Regions from separate parts of the Cobetia sp. UCD-24C genome, predicted to be linked through region 1. Evidence: predicted binding sites of a transcription regulator. Region 1 holds the regulator's gene; each other region holds the start of a gene.
What was found. The regulator LexA, encoded in region 1, represses DNA repair genes until DNA is damaged. The targets are predictions, from matches to a motif close to TACTGTNTANNTANACAGTA.
Positions count from the first base shown of each region.

Region 1 (5,339 bases):
CTGAGCCACAGAATGCGCGTCAGGATCCAGTCACGCTCAGGATGCTCTAAGGCAAGCTCGGGCGTGAACACCTCGCCCGTGAAGCGCCGTCCGCGATAGACGGCGCCACGCGGATTGCCCGCTCCGATGGCGGCACGAATCACATGCCAGCCGGTTGGCGTGCAACCGCTGCCGTCGAGCTCGCCGATACCGTTGAGGCCGCTGGAGATCGCGCAGGCGTGCACCAGCGCCTCAGGGTCAGCCGCGGGGGGCGGCGCATCACGACTGCCACTCGGCATGTCATTGCGTATCTCAAGGCTTTGGCGCGAGAGATCCACCGCTACCCAGCAGGCCATCAGCTGGCCGCCTGGGTGACCGCCTCACCATCTCCGAGCGAGGCCGGCAACGGCGCTGCCATCGCCGCGACCACCACCGGCCGCATGTGCTGGATCAGCTCGCGCACCGTGGTGTGATGGCCGTACTCGGCCTCCTCGATATCGCGCAGCGCATCCAGGCCCGAGAAGGTGAAGATCACGCTGCCGAGCATGAAGTGCAGACGCCAGAAGCGCTCGTTGTCCGGCAGATCAGGCGTCGCCAGCTTCAGAAGCTCGGCGAAGCGGCTGAAGACCGTGCCGTAATGCTCGCGGATATAGCGTCGCATGTGGCCCTGCCCCTGGGTATAGGCCAGCCCGAGCAGGCGCATGAAGGTACGCAGGCTGTTGCGCTCGGCCGGCACCTCCAGCACGGTACGCGCCATCACCTCCAGCAGGACCTCCAGCGGCACCTGTCGCCCGGCGTATTGCTGCTCGACGCTGTCGAGTGCCGCGTGGAAACGTTCACTGAACGGGTCGAGATAGCGTGCGAAGACCGCCTGGATCAGCGATTTCTTGGAGCCGAAGTGGTAGTTCACCGCCGCCAGATTGACCTTGGCCTTGCTGGTGATGTTGCGCAGTGAGGTCTCGGCGAAGCCGCGCTCGGCGAACAGCACCTCGGCAGTATCGAGGATGCGGGTAACGGTATCGGTCTGGGCCATGGGCGGAACCCTTGTCAGGTAGAAAAGGACTGGAGTCGTAGGTCACGGCGCAAGCCCCGCGCGGCGACTCTCTCATGAGGTGGTGCAGGTTCACCGCAAGGCGCGTTCGATCATGACACCCGTGAGTACTACCATCGGCGAACATTCGTTTGAAACACTTTGATTCTAGCGCGCCATGCCATGACTGACAATTCTCTCGCGTTTCAAACGCCAGAGGTTTAGCCAAGCCTGATATTCCCTCAGCGCTGACCATCCCGATTCAAGGGCTCGTCATGCTCGGTGACTGACCACCCCGCCAGAGCCAGGCCGGGTTCATCTCCAGACATTCATCTCCCGACATTCATCTCCAGACATTCATCTCCAGACATTCATCTCCAGGCATTCACTTCCAGACATTCCCTTCAAGAAAGAATGCCTCGGATATCGGCACGAAAAGTCGCCAGGCAGCGATAAGCCGGCGACTACCTGCCCTTTGGGGCCACCACGCAAGCCACGATGCCTTGCATGACCGCCATGACTGGATACAATGACAGTTGTATGGATGCACACCCCGTGCCGTCAGCTCAAGATGCCGCCCAGGCCAAAGGCAATGCCATGACCCAGCCGCTTACTCCGCGCCAGCAGGATGTCTTCGACTTCATCATCAAGACCATCAAGTCCTCTGGCTACCCGCCGACGCGGGCCGAAATCGCCCAGGCGCTGGGCTTCCGCTCGCCGAATGCCGCCGAGGAGCATCTGCGTGCCCTCAAGCGCAAGGGCGCCATCGAGATGGTGCCGGGCACCTCACGCGGCATTCGCGTGCCGTCGCTGGCTGACGTCGACGACAGCGCCAACGATGGCCTGCCGGTGATCGGGGAAGTGGCCGCCGGCAGCCCGATTCTTGCCAGCGAGCATATCGACCGTCATTGTCCGCTACCGAGCGACTACTTCTCGCCGGCTGCCGACTACCTGCTGCGTGTACGCGGCGTGTCGATGAAGGACGTGGGAATTCTGGAAGGCGACCTGCTGGCCGTGCACCGCACCAGCAGCGTGCGTGACGGCCAGATCGTGGTGGCACGTCTGGGGGATGAGGTCACCGTCAAGCGCTTCCGCCGTGACGGACATTACGTGTGGCTGGAAGCCGAGAACGAGGATTTCTCGCCGATCAAGGTCGACCTGCGCACGGACAGCCTGGAGATCGAGGGTCTCGGGGTGGGCGTCATCCGCGATGGTGGCCTGCACTGAGACCTTGACCAGTAGCGCTTTTCTCGCAGAGTTCTGAGCAGCAGAAAAGCCGCACGCATTGCACAAAAAAACCCGCCTCGAGGCGGGTTTTTTTGTGCGCGAAGCGCGAGCGATGAATCAGTGCACGATGCCTTCTGACTGCTCGTCTTCGTCTTCTTCGCCATCCCAGAGGCGAGTCCGGGTGATGGCGTGGTCGATCATCTCACGCGCGACCTCGAAACGATTGTCACGCAGCAGATCAGCGGCCTCGTCCGAAATGCGAATGCTGAGCAGCGGCTCACCTTCGCTTTCCGCGGCGCGCAGAATCACTTCACCATCTTCCATTTGCACAATTTCAAGTACGGCGGGATCGGACACGTCATTCCTCCTGCACGGCATCTCGCGAGATACCGGCGTCGTTGTAATCGTCAGCGCGACGGCTGGCAAGCCCGGCACCGCGTTGCCATCAGCGACGCAGAAAAAAGTACGACCACAGCCAGAGCCATGGTCGTACCGGAGAATGCAGGGCTTGCCACAATGCGATCAGTCTAGCACCCGTGAAGGCGAAACGTCACCCGATTGCCATGCGCCAGTCATCACCAGCGTGCAGCACCAGATCAGCGCCTTGACCTACCACTCGACACTCGACTCACGCAGCTGCGGCAGCAGCGCCTTGAATGCCGTGATGGCGGCGCTGAGACGCTCGGCCAGCGAGGCGCTCGAGGCTGCCGCGATGATCAGACCATCACCCCGCGAACGCGATTCCTCGCGACGCGCGACGCCGCCCTCTTCATGCAGGCGGGTCACATCCGCGACCAGCTCAGACAACCAGCTGTCGGGGCGCTCCAGCAGGCTGCGCAGCTGCTCGACCTCGGCGATGGGCGTCGGCGGCGGCGCCAGGCGCTCGCGCCAGCTACCCTCTGGCCAGCGCGCCGTCACGGCACATTCTTCCAGCAATGACGCCAGCGCCAGCTCCAGCAGGGCGAGCGCGCCCTCTTCACCGGCCATGCGACGCGCCACGGCATGCTCATCGTCGCCAGAGGCTGCTGACTGGGCCAGCAGCAACTCGGCCTGATACAGCAGCTGATTGGTACGGGCACGCTGGCTCATCAGCTCTTGGCTCCCTTGCGCTTGTCCTCGACGACCCAGCGGCCGTTGTCGTAGGTCGCCTTCCAACCGGTCGCCTTGCCTTCCTCATCGGTCATGACGTATTGAGCCTTGACCTTGCGCGAGAAGCGAATCTGCGCCGGACGTCCGTCCGGGTCCTGGTCCGGGGCCTCGAGAATGAAGTGATACTTCTCCGGCAGCTCGTCGGCATGCGCCTTGAGCTCCTTGACCAGCGGCGGACGCGTCTCGCGATTCTTGGGGAACTGACTGGCCGCCAGGAACAGGCCACTGGCGCCATCGCGCAGCACGTAGTGGTCCTCGACCTTGACGCAGGCAAGTTCCGGCATCGGAATCGGGTCCATCTTCGGCGGCGCCACTTCACCGGACTTGAGCAGCTTGCGGGTGTTCTTGCAATTCTCGTTGGTGCAGCCGAAGTACTTGCCGAAACGCCCGGTCTTGAGCTGCATGTCGGAGCCGCACTTGTCGCACTCGATCACCGGGCCATCGTAGCCCTTGATGCGGAACTGACCTTCCTCGACCTCGTGACCGACACAGTCCGGGCTATTGCCGCAGACGTGCAGCTTGCGCTGCTCGTCGATCAGGTAGCTGTCCATCGCGGTGGCGCAGATCGGGCAGCGACGCTTGGCGCGCAGCGCATCCGTCTCGGCATCTTCACCGGCATCGGCCGCCACGGCTTCATCGCCCGGCAGCAGATCGATGGTGGTCTTGCAGCGCTCCTTGGGCGGCAGGTTGTAGCCGGAACAGCCCAGGAAGACTCCGGTCGAGGCGGTACGAATCTGCATCTCACGCCCACAGGTCGGGCAGGCGATGTCCGTCGGCACCGGCTGGTTGGGACGCATGCCCTCTTCGGACTGGGCGTGGTCCAGCTCGGCCTTGAACTCGGCGTAGAAGGTGTCCAGCAGCTCGCGCCAGTTGCGCCCGCCGTTGGCCACCTCATCGAGATAGTCTTCCATACGCGCCGTGAAGCCGAAGTCCATCAGGTCCTTGAAGGACTCGCTGAGGCGATCGGTGACGATATCGCCCAGTTTCTCGGCATAGAAGCGACGGTTTTCCAGCGCCACGTAGCCACGGTCCTGGATGGTGGAGATGATGGCGGCATAGGTGGACGGACGACCGATACCGCGCTTTTCCAGCTCCTTGACCAGGCTGGCCTCGGTGTAACGCGCCGTGGGCTTGGTGAAGTGCTGCAGCGGCTGCAGCTCGACCAGGTCCAGCTTCTCGCCGATGGCGAGGTCCGGCAGCGACTGGTCCTCTTCCTTCTTGCCCATCGGCTTCATGACACGCGTGTAACCGTCGAACTTGAGCACACGGCCCTTGGCACGCAGCTCGTAGCCATTCACTTCGATGGTCAGCGTGGAGGACAGGTATTCGGCCGGCAGCATCTGACAGGCCACGAACTGACGCCAGATCAGCTCATACAGCCGCTCGGCGTCACGCTCCATGCCGGCGAGATCGGTGGCGCGGCGCGACACTTCGGAAGGACGAATCGCTTCGTGCGCTTCCTGGGCGCCTTCCTTGCTGGAGTAGACGTTGGCCGCTTCCGGCAGGTAGTTGCTGCCGTATTCTTCACTGATGAAGTCGCGCGCCGTGGCCACCGCGTCCGCCGACAGATTGGTCGAGTCGGTACGCATGTAGGTGATGTAACCCGCCTCGTAGAGACGCTGGGCCATCATCATGGTCTTCTTGACCGAGAAGCCGAGACGACCACTGGCCGCCTGCTGCAGGGTCGAGGTGATGAACGGTGCGTTCGGCTTGGAGCGCGTCGGCTTGTCTTCACGATTGGTGATCGCGAGCTTGGCCGTGCGCAGAGCCGCGATGCGGTCCATCGTCTCCTTCTCGCTGGTCGGACGGAAGGCCTTGCCATCCTGACGCGCCAGCTCGAAACGGATCGCCTCACCACTGGCGGCGGCCAGCTCAGCGTGGACATCCCAGAACTCTTCGGGGATGAAGGCGCGGATCTCGCGCTCACGCTCGACGATCAGACGCACGGCAACCG
Region 1 covers NZ_LJTD01000001.1:226,025-231,363, forward strand. The annotation lists gene AOG28_RS00940 (L,D-transpeptidase family protein) at 1-335, opposite strand, end outside; gene AOG28_RS00945 (TetR/AcrR family transcriptional regulator) at 335-1,012, opposite strand; gene lexA (transcriptional repressor LexA) at 1,607-2,236, shown strand; gene AOG28_RS00955 (hypothetical protein) at 2,354-2,593, opposite strand; gene AOG28_RS00960 (DUF6586 family protein) at 2,846-3,325, opposite strand; gene topA (type I DNA topoisomerase) at 3,325-5,339, opposite strand, start outside.

Region 2 (5,339 bases), on a different contig from region 1:
ACGTCGCCAAGCAGATCACCAATGGCGCGGTGCCGATGGGCGCCGTGGTCGTCAAGGGCGACATCTACCAGACCTTCATGGACAACGGCGGCCCCGACTACATGATGGAGATTCCCCACGGCTACACCTACTCCGGTCACCCGGTGGCGTGTGCCGCGGCGCTGGCAGCCCTCGACGTGCTCGAGAACGACCAGCTCATCTCCCGCGTCCGCGAGCTGAGTCCGGTATTCGAGAAGAAGCTGCATGAGCTCAAGGGCACGCGCTACATCAGCGACATCCGCAACTACGGCCTGGCCGGTGCCCTGCAGGTCGAGGCCTATCCCGGCGAGCCGGCGCGGCGCCCGTATGAGATTGCCATGCACTGCTGGAAGGCCGGTTTCTATGTCCGTTACGGCGGCGACACCATTCAGCTAGGCCTGCCGTTCATCACCGAGCACGATGAACTGGACCGTCTGATCAATGCCCTGGGTGATGCCTTCGCCGCACAGGACTGATGATCGAAGCTTAAGACTGACAATCACGTTCGGACTGGCGATCGACGCCAGCCCCATTACTGCCCTTTTTCTTGCAAGTCATTTCATGGAGCCCACAACAATGAAAACGCTCGGTCACCTCATCAACGGCAACCTCGATCACAGCGAAGGCCGTACCCAGGACATCTTCAATCCCTCCACCGGTGAGGTCGGCGGTCAGGTGCGCCTGGCCAGCAAGGCGACCGTCGAGGAAGCCATCGCGGCCGCCGCCGCCGCCTTCCCGGAATGGCGCAATACGCCGCCGATCAAGCGCGCCCGAGTGATGTTCCGCTTCAAGCAGCTGCTGGAAGAGCACGCCGACGAGATCGCCCGCCTGATCGGCCAGGAGCACGGCAAGATCTGTCACGATGCGCTGGGCGAATTGCAGCGCGGCATCGAGAATGTCGAATATGCCTGCAGCGCCCCGGAACTGCTCAAGGGCGAGCACAGCCGCAATACCGGCCCGGGCATCGATTCCTGGAGCGAATTCCAGCCACTGGGCGTCGTTGCCGGCATCACGCCGTTCAACTTCCCGGCCATGGTGCCGCTGTGGATGTATCCAATGGCGATCGCCTGCGGCAATACCTTCGTCCTCAAGCCTTCCGAGCGCGACCCGACCTCCACGCTGTTCATCGCCGAGCTGCTGATGGAGGCTGGCCTGCCGGCCGGCGTCATGAATGTCGTCAATGGCGACAAGGAAGCCGTCGATACGCTGCTGGACGACCCGCGCATCCAGGCGGTCAGCTTCGTCGGTTCCACCCCGATCGCCGAATACATCTACAGCCGCGCCGCGGCCAACGGCAAGCGCTGTCAGGCCCTCGGTGGCGCCAAGAACCACGCCATCGTGATGCCGGACGCCGACATGGAATACGTGGCCAACTCACTGAATGGCGCCGCCTTCGGCTCCTCCGGTGAGCGCTGCATGGCACTGTCCGTCGCGGTGGCCGTGGGAGATGACGCCGCCGACAAGCTGATCGCGCAGATGAAGCAGCAGATGGAAGGCCTCAAGGTCGGCATCTACAGCGACAAGGGCAATGATTTCGGCCCGCTGATCACCGCGGCCCATCGCGACAAGGTGGTCGGCTACATCGACAGCGCCGAGCAGCAAGGCGCGACGGTGGTGGTCGATGGCCGCAATCCGCAGGTCGAAGGCGGCGAGAACGGCTTCTTCGTCGGCGGCACCCTGATCGATGGCGTCACCCCGGAGATGACCTGCTACCAGGAAGAGATCTTCGGCCCGGTGCTGCTGGTCGTGCGCGCCGATTCGATGGAAGCCGCCATGCAGCTGATCAATGATCACGAATACGGCAATGGCACCTGCATCTATACCCGCGATGGCGAAGCCGCCCGCTACTTCAGTGATCACATCCAGGTCGGCATGGTCGGCATCAACGTGCCGCTGCCGGTACCGGTCGCCTATCACAGCTTCGGTGGCTGGAAGCGCTCGCTGTTCGGCGATCTGTCCGCCTACGGCCCGGATGCGGTGCGCTTCTACACTCGCCGCAAGACCATCACCCAGCGCTGGCCTTCCGCCGGTCTGCGTGAAGGCGCCCAGTTCGCCTTCCCGTCCTGATCCATCGCCTTCGCTTTCTGATCCGCGGATCATCATCTGATAACAACTGCGTCTGATAACAACTGCGCCGGACAGCCCTGCTGTCCGGCGCTTTCGTGTGCTCATCATGCAGGGTCATGCCGGCAGTCAGCCCCTGCCCCTTGCAGTGGCCAGAAACGGCTCCACATAGTCAGGACATCTCATCACGAGAATCCCGACCACACCGGCGGTCAGCACCGTCACAAGGAGCCAAGATGATCTGGGTAATCGCCACCGTTACCGCCAAGGAAGGCCATGTTCAGGATGTCTTCAATGAACTCTGCGCCGTCGCGCCCACCGTGCGCGAGGAAGATGGCTGCCACGCCTACCACCCGTGCCTGGACTCCGAACGCGCCGCCGACAAGGACAACGACCCACGCCCCGACACCATCACCGTGGTGGAAGCCTGGGAATCCCACGATGCGCTGCAGGCCCACCGTGAGACCGAACACATGCAGCGCTTCCGCGACAACGCCGGTGACTGGATCGCCGATGGCGATATCCGCATCCTGAGCCCGGCGGGCTAATAGCCAGAACAGCATTGGGGAAGACCCAAAAAAGCCCGGCCTCCAGGAGGTCGGGCTTTTTCGTGAGATACCGCTGAGCAATATCCGCTAGCAGTTTTACCTGCCGTCCACCATTGAACACAGGTGCACCTCATTTGATCTGCGTCTCGTGAATGTGCAGCACTCGCAGGGATTATCGGTTGCCTGAGGGCTTCCCAGCGCCGATACTGTATATGAATACAGTATCGAAAGGAGACCCCACCCATGACCGTATCTGCCGCTCAACCGTCCCATGCCTCGCTGGCTCGCCCTCATCCAGCGCCGGAGCCCTGTGCACTGCCGCACCCTCACATCACGGGGCGCGCTGGCATTTCCGGCTTCCCCTCGCCGGCCGAGGATTACGCGGGGCGCACGCTGGACCTCAACGAGCGGCTGATCAAGCGCCCGGCAGCGACCTTCTTCATGACGGTGGCGGGTGACAGCATGGAAGGCTTCGGCATCTATGAGGGCGACACCCTGGTGGTAGACCGCTCCATCGATGCCCGTCCCGGGCATATCGTGGTGGCACTGGTCGAGGGTGAGGTGGTGGTCAAGCGTTATGAGCTGATCGGTCAGCGCCCCTATCTGAGCTCCGGCAATGCTCTGTATCCGCCGGTCGCGATCTTCGACCTCGAATGCCAGGTCTGGGGGGTGGTGCGCTCCGTCATCCACGAATACGCGGTATGAAGACGCCGATGATCGGACTGGTCGACTGCAACAACTTCTACGCCAGCTGCGAGCGGGTGTTCGACCCGCGTCTGGAGGGCCGCCCTGTCGGCGTGATGTCCAACAATGACGGCTGCGTGATCGCGCGTTCCAACGAACTCAAGGCGCTGGGCGTGGAGATGGGCACCCCCGCCTTCCAGCTACAGCCACTCGTCCGTGAGGGGCGCATTCACCTGCTCTCCTCCAACTATGAGTTGTATGGCGACATGTCGGCGCGCGTGCGTGAGGTGCTGGAGGAATATTCCGCCGGGGTCGAGCCCTACTCCATCGATGAGATGTTCGTACGTTTCGATGGCTTTGATCGCAACTCGATGCTGACATTGAGCCGCACTCTGCACCGCAATGTCCGCAAGTTCACCGGCATTCCCGTATGTGTCGGGGTCGCGTCAACTCGAACGCTGGCCAAGTTGGCCAATCGCGCTGCCAAGAAGCGTCCGGAATTCGGCGGTGTCTGCGTGCTGGAACCCGATGAAGTCGGCACCCAGCGCCTGCTGACCGATACGCCACTGGGCGATGTCTGGGGCGTGGGTCGACGACTGGTCGAACGCCTGGCACTGCAAGGCCTGCACACTGCCTGGGACCTGCGCTGCGCCGACCCGCGTGCCATCGGCCAGCGGTATTCCGTGGTACTGGAACGCACCGCGCGCGAACTGCAAGGCACGCCCTGCTTCGAGATGAATGATGCCGATGACGCCCGCCAGCGCATCATGACCTCGCGCTCCTTCGGGCGCATGACCGGTGACTTGAATGAACTCAGGGATGCCATCCGCCAACATGCCCAGCGCGGTGCCGAGAAGCTGCGCCATCAAGGCAGCCTGACACGCGCCGTGCTGGTCTTCCTCAAGAGCAATCGCCACCGACCCGACCTGCCGCAATACTCACCCAGCACCATCGTCGAGCTGCCCGCCCCCACCAGTGACAGCCGCGAGATACTCGCCGCCGCGCAACAGGCGCTGGAGCATATCTACCTGCGCGGCTATCGCTTCATGAAGGCTGGCGTGATGCTGCTCGACCTCATTGACCAGCCACGCGAGCAACTCTCGTTGCTCGACGACGAAGCGGATATCGCCAAGCGTGAACGCAGTCAGCAGCTGATGGCGACACTGGACGCCATGAATCAGAAGATGGGCCGCGGCACCGTGCGTCTGGGCGTCGCACGCCCCGACGCCGCCTGGCAACTGCGCTGCGCCCACCGCAGCGCCCGCTACACCACCAACTGGCAAGAATTGAAGCGGTTGCGTTAGTGGATATGAACTGACTTCTCCACTGCAGGAACAGAAACGATGGAAGTGCCTGAGCCTAAACCCAGGTACAAAGAGGCAGCCCAGGAACAAGCTCAATAACAATAGCCCCCATAACCCGTCTGGATATAGCCAAGGGTCATGAGGGCTTGGGTAAAGCTAGCATCTAGGAGTTGCTTGAAAAGTTATACCAGCTTAAGCAGCGACCTGCTCTCTCAAGCGTTGAGACTCAAAGTATTCTTCAGCCGTAATAGTGGTCTTGAAATCAGCATCACCATGACCTATTTCAATCACCGCCTCTCGAATTGAAGAGAGTTCAACATGGAAGAACTCTTTGCGTAGATTCACGGCATTCACTCGATAATGTGAAAACTTACGGTGAAGTGCTGTTTCCATCGCCGGAGCATCATCTGAGAAGATCAAAGCATGAACGTCAAATGAGAACGGTACGCTGGCATCACCTAGCTCTTTCACACGATCCATAGGATCGAGGCGACGAGTCATACCAATCTTGTAGACATTTTCGCCAAAAGAACCAATATTACTGATGATATAGACGTAACCACGACGTGTCTGCTCTGCCAGACTCTTGGTACGTTCCTTGGCTGCTTCCGCTTCCTGTAGACGCTGCTCGAGATCAGCCACTTTGGCTTCAGCCAATGCTCGCTCCTCTGCTGACGCCTGCTCAAGCTCATTCTTGGCGCGTGCAAGAATATCTTGATAC
Region 2 covers NZ_LJTD01000004.1:320,333-325,671, reverse strand. The annotation lists gene AOG28_RS07795 (aspartate aminotransferase family protein) at 1-494, shown strand, start outside; gene AOG28_RS07790 (CoA-acylating methylmalonate-semialdehyde dehydrogenase) at 595-2,085, shown strand; gene AOG28_RS07785 (putative quinol monooxygenase) at 2,319-2,630, shown strand; gene AOG28_RS07780 (LexA family protein) at 2,874-3,335, shown strand; gene AOG28_RS07775 (Y-family DNA polymerase) at 3,344-4,618, shown strand; gene AOG28_RS07770 (DUF4041 domain-containing protein) at 4,811-5,339, opposite strand, start outside.
Region 2: the regulator LexA is predicted to act here: its motif matches at 2,835-2,854, upstream of AOG28_RS07780 (LexA family protein).

Region 3 (5,339 bases), on a different contig from region 1:
GTGATTGAGGTCGACCCCGGACCAGAAGCGCTTTTCAAAGGCCGCGTAAGCCTGCTTGGCACGGGACAATGCCATCCCGCGCTGAAAGATCACCACCCAGGATGCAATGGAAGCTGCCAGCAACAGCAACATGACTGCCTGAACGACCAGACTGGCGTTCACGAACAGCGAAATGATCGACATCGAATCTTCCACGGAAATCCCTCTTTACTTGGTTCAGTCTGTGCCACCGTCAATCAGTGACACGATAAATAATCTGTTCATCAGCCAGGCGTCTCGGCACCTGACTGGCAGCGGCCTCATCTGCGCCTTGCGATCTCAGACCTCAAGAGCCGCAAGCAATTCCCCGGGCCAGCGTCTGGGGCGCAAGGTCGTGGCATCGACGCAAGCGATCACGACTTCCGCTTCGCTCAAGATCTGCTCACCGCGCAGCGCCTGCTGGGTGAACGTCAAGCGTGCACCGCGCAAGGCGCCTGCCGTTGCCGTCACGGTCAGCAGGTCATCCAGATGCGCAGGACGAAGATAACGATTTGTTACACTGTGTACTACCAACTGAATGCCTTTTTCAAGCAAGGCTTGCTGCGTGAAGCCCTTCGCTCGCAACCATTCACTGCGCGCGCGCTCCATGAAGCGCAGATAATTCACGTAGTAGACGATGCCACCGGCATCAGTATCCTCGATGTAGACGCGCACAGTGTGGTGAAAACATGCAGCTTCACCCTTCAACGTATTTCCTGCGTCTTCAGATGTCATGACGCGTCATTTCCTTCCTGTCCCAGGCGCGCCTGCTCTTCACGTGGGGTGATCCCGAAGTGCAGATAGGCCGAGCGCGTGACCAGTCGCCCACGCGCCGTGCGCATCATGAAGCCCTGCTGAATCAGGTAGGGCTCCAGCACATCCTCGATGGTATCGCGCTCTTCCCCGATGGCCGCCGCCAGTGAATCGACCCCGACCGGCCCGCCATCGAACTTCTCGATCATCGCCAGCAGCAGTCGACGGTCCATGTGATCCAGGCCGTGGCTGTCGACATTGAGCATGTTGAGCGCCTTGTCGGCCACTTCCAGCGTCAAGCGACCATCCGAGCGCACTTCGGCGAAGTCACGCACCCGGCGCAGCAGGCGATTGGCGATACGCGGCGTGCCGCGGGAGCGACGCGCAATCTCCAGCGCCCCTTCCATCTCGACTTCCATGCCGGAAAGCCTGGCACTGCGCGCCACGATGTCGGTGAGTGACTCGATATCGTAGAACTCGAGGCGTTGGACGATGCCGAAGCGATCGCGCAGCGGCGCCGTCAGCAGTCCTGCACGCGTCGTCGCGCCCACCAGGGTGAATCGTGGCAGCTCAAGCTTGATCGAGCGGGCCGCGGGGCCTTCACCGATCATGATGTCGAGCTGATAATCTTCCATCGCCGGATAGAGCACTTCCTCGACGGCCGGTGACAGGCGGTGAATCTCGTCGATGAACAGGACATCGCCTTCCTGCAGGTTGGTCAGCATCGCTGCCAGGTCCCCTGCCCGTTCCAGCACCGGCCCGGAGGTCGACTTGATATCGACACTCATCTCGCTGGCGATGATATGCGCCAGCGTCGTCTTGCCGAGACCGGGCGGGCCGAAGACCAGGGTGTGATCCAGACTATCGCCTCGTCCTCGCGCGGCACTGATGAAGATTTCCATCTGCTCGCGGACGATGGGCTGTCCGATGTAGTCACTCAGCGTGCGTGGCCGGTTGGCGCGATCGATCCGCTCTTCCGGATCATGCGTCGCCGCGGAGATCAGTCGGTCCGACTCCATCATGATGCTTGCTCAACTCCTGATGACGCAGGTCACGCACATGACGCGGGTCATGGGCCATGAACGTGCGTCAGTGGCAGGTGGCAAGGTTTGCCAGGGCGGTGCAACGATCTAGCGCATCTGCGTTCAAGCGCGCACTTTCTACCCCAGTAACCTGCCAACCCCTAGTCAATAAATCCAATCACGATGCGCCGTTTCCTTCACGGAAACTATAGGGCGCATGTTTGCTGCCCTGGCGGGGCTTCAGCTGGCCATCTTGCGCGCCAGCGCCGCCTTGATGAGCGCTTCCGTGGAGGCACCGGTCTCGAGCCCGGAGAGCATCTTGGCCGCCTCGACAGGCTTGTAGCCCAGAGATACCAGCGCGGCTTCGGCATCCGCCAGAGGATGGGTGACCGGCGGTTGCGGCTGGGAGGCACGCGCCATTTCATCCAGCCCATCATCCGACGGCAGCGTCCAATGCTTGAGGCGATCACGCATCTCGATGATCAGGCGATCCGCCGTCTTCTTGCCGACGCCCGGCAATCGTGTCAGCGCCCGGCTGTCTTCATCGTGAACACAGCGAATGAAATCGGACTGCTCCATTCCCGACAGAATCGCTAGCGCCAGTCGCGGACCGACACCGGAGATCTTGATCAATTCACGGAACAGACGACGCTCGGGCTCCTTGCCGAAGCCATACAGCAACTGCGCGTCTTCGCGCACCACCAGGTGGGTGTAGAGCTGGCAATGTTCGCCCACGGACGGCAAGCCCAACAGGGTGTTCATCGAAGCTTCCAGTTCATAACCGACACCCTGTACATCAAGCACCAGCTGCGGCGGTTGTTTTTCCAGCAATGTCCCGGTCAGGCGTCCAATCATGTTGCGGCTGTCCTTGCTCGGCAGAGAACGTGTTCGGTGGGATCGTGCTGCTCGCAGACCCGATTCTCTGCACGGATTGTTACAATGCGGGCAAGCCTACCAAAGATGAAGCGTAGGCGGCATGTCCCAGTGTCACGACGAATTTGTCGCATCTTTCTGACAGTCATACCTTGGGTGATGGCACGAAGCCTGATGCCACGCGGCTTGGCGCATCACGCAATCGGCTGCTGTCAGGCTCGGCAGACACTCTACAAGTGACTGAAAAATCGCTATTAATTGAGCACAATACCGTATTTGTCGCTCAGCGGCATGTCAGGCGTCGGGCTCGAAGTCTCGCCAACTGCTGCTACGTCGCACGCGAGTTCCCTTGCGTCGACTGGTATTCCCCAACCCCAAGGCTTCCAGCTGATCATTGCCGGGCGTCAGGCGTCGACGCGCGAAACAATGCGTCAGGGCAATGGCCAGCGCATCGGCGGCATCGGCCTGCGGCGTGGCGGAGAGCTTGAGCGTATGCGTGACCATATGCTGCACCTGGGACTTCTCGGCGGCACCGGTACCGGTCACGGCCTGCTTGATCTGCCGCGGCCCATATTCGAACACCGGCAAGCCGTGATTGGCCGCACACACGATGGCAGCCCCGCGCGCCTGGCCTAGCTTGAGCGCCGAATCGGCGTTCTTGGACATGAAGACCTGCTCGATGGCGAATTCCGCGGGGCGATGCAGGGCGATCACCTCGCTGATACCGGCATAGATCTGCGCCAGGCGCTGATCCAGGCTGACCTGTGACATGCGAATGCAGCCACTGTCCACATAGCGAGGCTGAGCCGCAGAGGCATCCAATACCCCATACCCGGTCAGACGTGAGCCCGGGTCGATGCCAAGAATGATCATGCTGCCGCCTCGCTTCTCACACCTTGCGTCTTCGCTGTCGTCATCGCGCCATCGCCCTTACTGTGTATATAACCAGCCACCATGCCACAAAAAAGGCGGTGCGACACTGTCATGGCCTGACGTGAACGCCAGCAAACAGTCTCGCACCGCCTTGTCGGGCTTGCTCGCCCCTTTGCCTACCAGGCCAAAGGGGCAAACCTGCCACCGCGGAACCGCCCTTGTCTGATCAAATCAGTCCAGACAGCCCCACCAGTCACTCTCTCGGTCATGCGCCGCTGAATCAGGCCTGACCGCTTTCGTCCTCGACCTTGACCTTCTGACGCAGACGGATGTTCAGCTCCTTGAGCTGCTCACCGCTGACCACGCCCGGGGCGTCGGTCATCATGCAGCCGGCGCTCTGGGTTTTCGGGAAGGCAATCACTTCACGAATGGTCTTGGCACCGGTCATCAGCATCACCAGACGGTCGAGACCGAAGGCCAGACCACCATGGGGCGGCGCGCCGAACTTCAGGGCGTCGAGGAGGAAGCCGAACTTCTCTTCCGCTTCTTCTTCACCGATGCCCAGCACTTCGAACACGGTACGCTGCATGGCCTGATCGTGGATACGGATGGAGCCGCCACCCAGCTCGGTGCCGTTGATGACCATGTCGTAGGCGCGAGACAGTGCCGCTTCCGGGTTGGCCTTGAGCTCTTCCGGCGTGCAGGACGGCGCGGTGAACGGGTGGTGCAACGCGCTCAGGCGGCCGTTGGCATCGGCTTCGAACATCGGGAAGTCGACGACCCACAGCGGTGCCCACTCGCGGGTGTAGAGGTTGAGGTCTTCACCCAGCTTGACGCGCAGCGCACCGATGGCCTCGGCCACGATGTTGGCCTTGTCAGCGCCGAAGAACACGATGTCGCCATCGACGGCGCCACAGCGGTCCAGCACTTCATCCACGACGTCTTCCATGAACTTGACGATCGGCGACTGCAGACCCTCGATGCCCTTGGCACGTTCGTTGACCTTGATCCACGCCAGGCCCTTGGCACCGTAGATGCCGACGAACTTGGTGTAGGCGTCGATTTCCTTGCGTGACAGGCTGGCACCGCCCGGGACACGCAGTGCGGCGACACGGCCCTTGTCGTCCTTGGCCGGACCGGAGAAGACCTTGAAGTCCACGCCGCTCATCAGGTCATCGACATCGACCAGTTCCAACGGGATGCGCAGGTCCGGCTTGTCGGAACCGAAGCGGCTGATGGCCTCGGAGTACGGCATGGTCGGGAAGTCGCCCAGCTCGACATCGAGCACTTCCTTGTAGAGGCCACGGATCATGGTCTCGGTCATGCCCATGATGTCCTGCTCGTCGACGAAGCTGGCTTCGAGGTCGATCTGGGTGAACTCCGGCTGACGGTCAGCACGCAGGTCTTCATCACGGAAGCATTTGGCGATCTGGTAGTAACGATCGACACCGGCGACCATCAGCAGCTGCTTGAACAGCTGCGGAGACTGCGGCAGTGCGAAGAAGCTGCCGGCGTAGGTGCGGCTCGGCACCAGATAGTCACGTGCGCCTTCCGGCGTGGCACGTGTCAGGATCGGGGTTTCGATGTCGAGGAAGCCCAGGGCTTCGAGCTGGGCGCGCACGCTGTGAGTGATGCGCGAGCGCAGACGCAGCTTCTCGATCATGTCGGGACGACGCAGGTCGACATAACGATACTTGAGGCGAACTTCCTCACCGACCTTGTTGTGGTCGTCGAGCTGGAACGGCGGCGTCTGTGCGGTGTTGAGCACTTCGACGTCCTTGGCCAGCACTTCGATCATGC
Region 3 covers NZ_LJTD01000008.1:188,434-193,772, forward strand. The annotation lists gene tolQ (protein TolQ) at 1-183, opposite strand, end outside; gene ybgC (tol-pal system-associated acyl-CoA thioesterase) at 319-753, opposite strand; gene ruvB (Holliday junction branch migration DNA helicase RuvB) at 750-1,793, opposite strand; gene ruvA (Holliday junction branch migration protein RuvA) at 2,034-2,648, opposite strand; gene ruvC (crossover junction endodeoxyribonuclease RuvC) at 2,961-3,539, opposite strand; gene aspS (aspartate--tRNA ligase) at 3,820-5,339, opposite strand, start outside.
Region 3: the regulator LexA is predicted to act here: its motif matches at 3,598-3,617, upstream of ruvC (crossover junction endodeoxyribonuclease RuvC).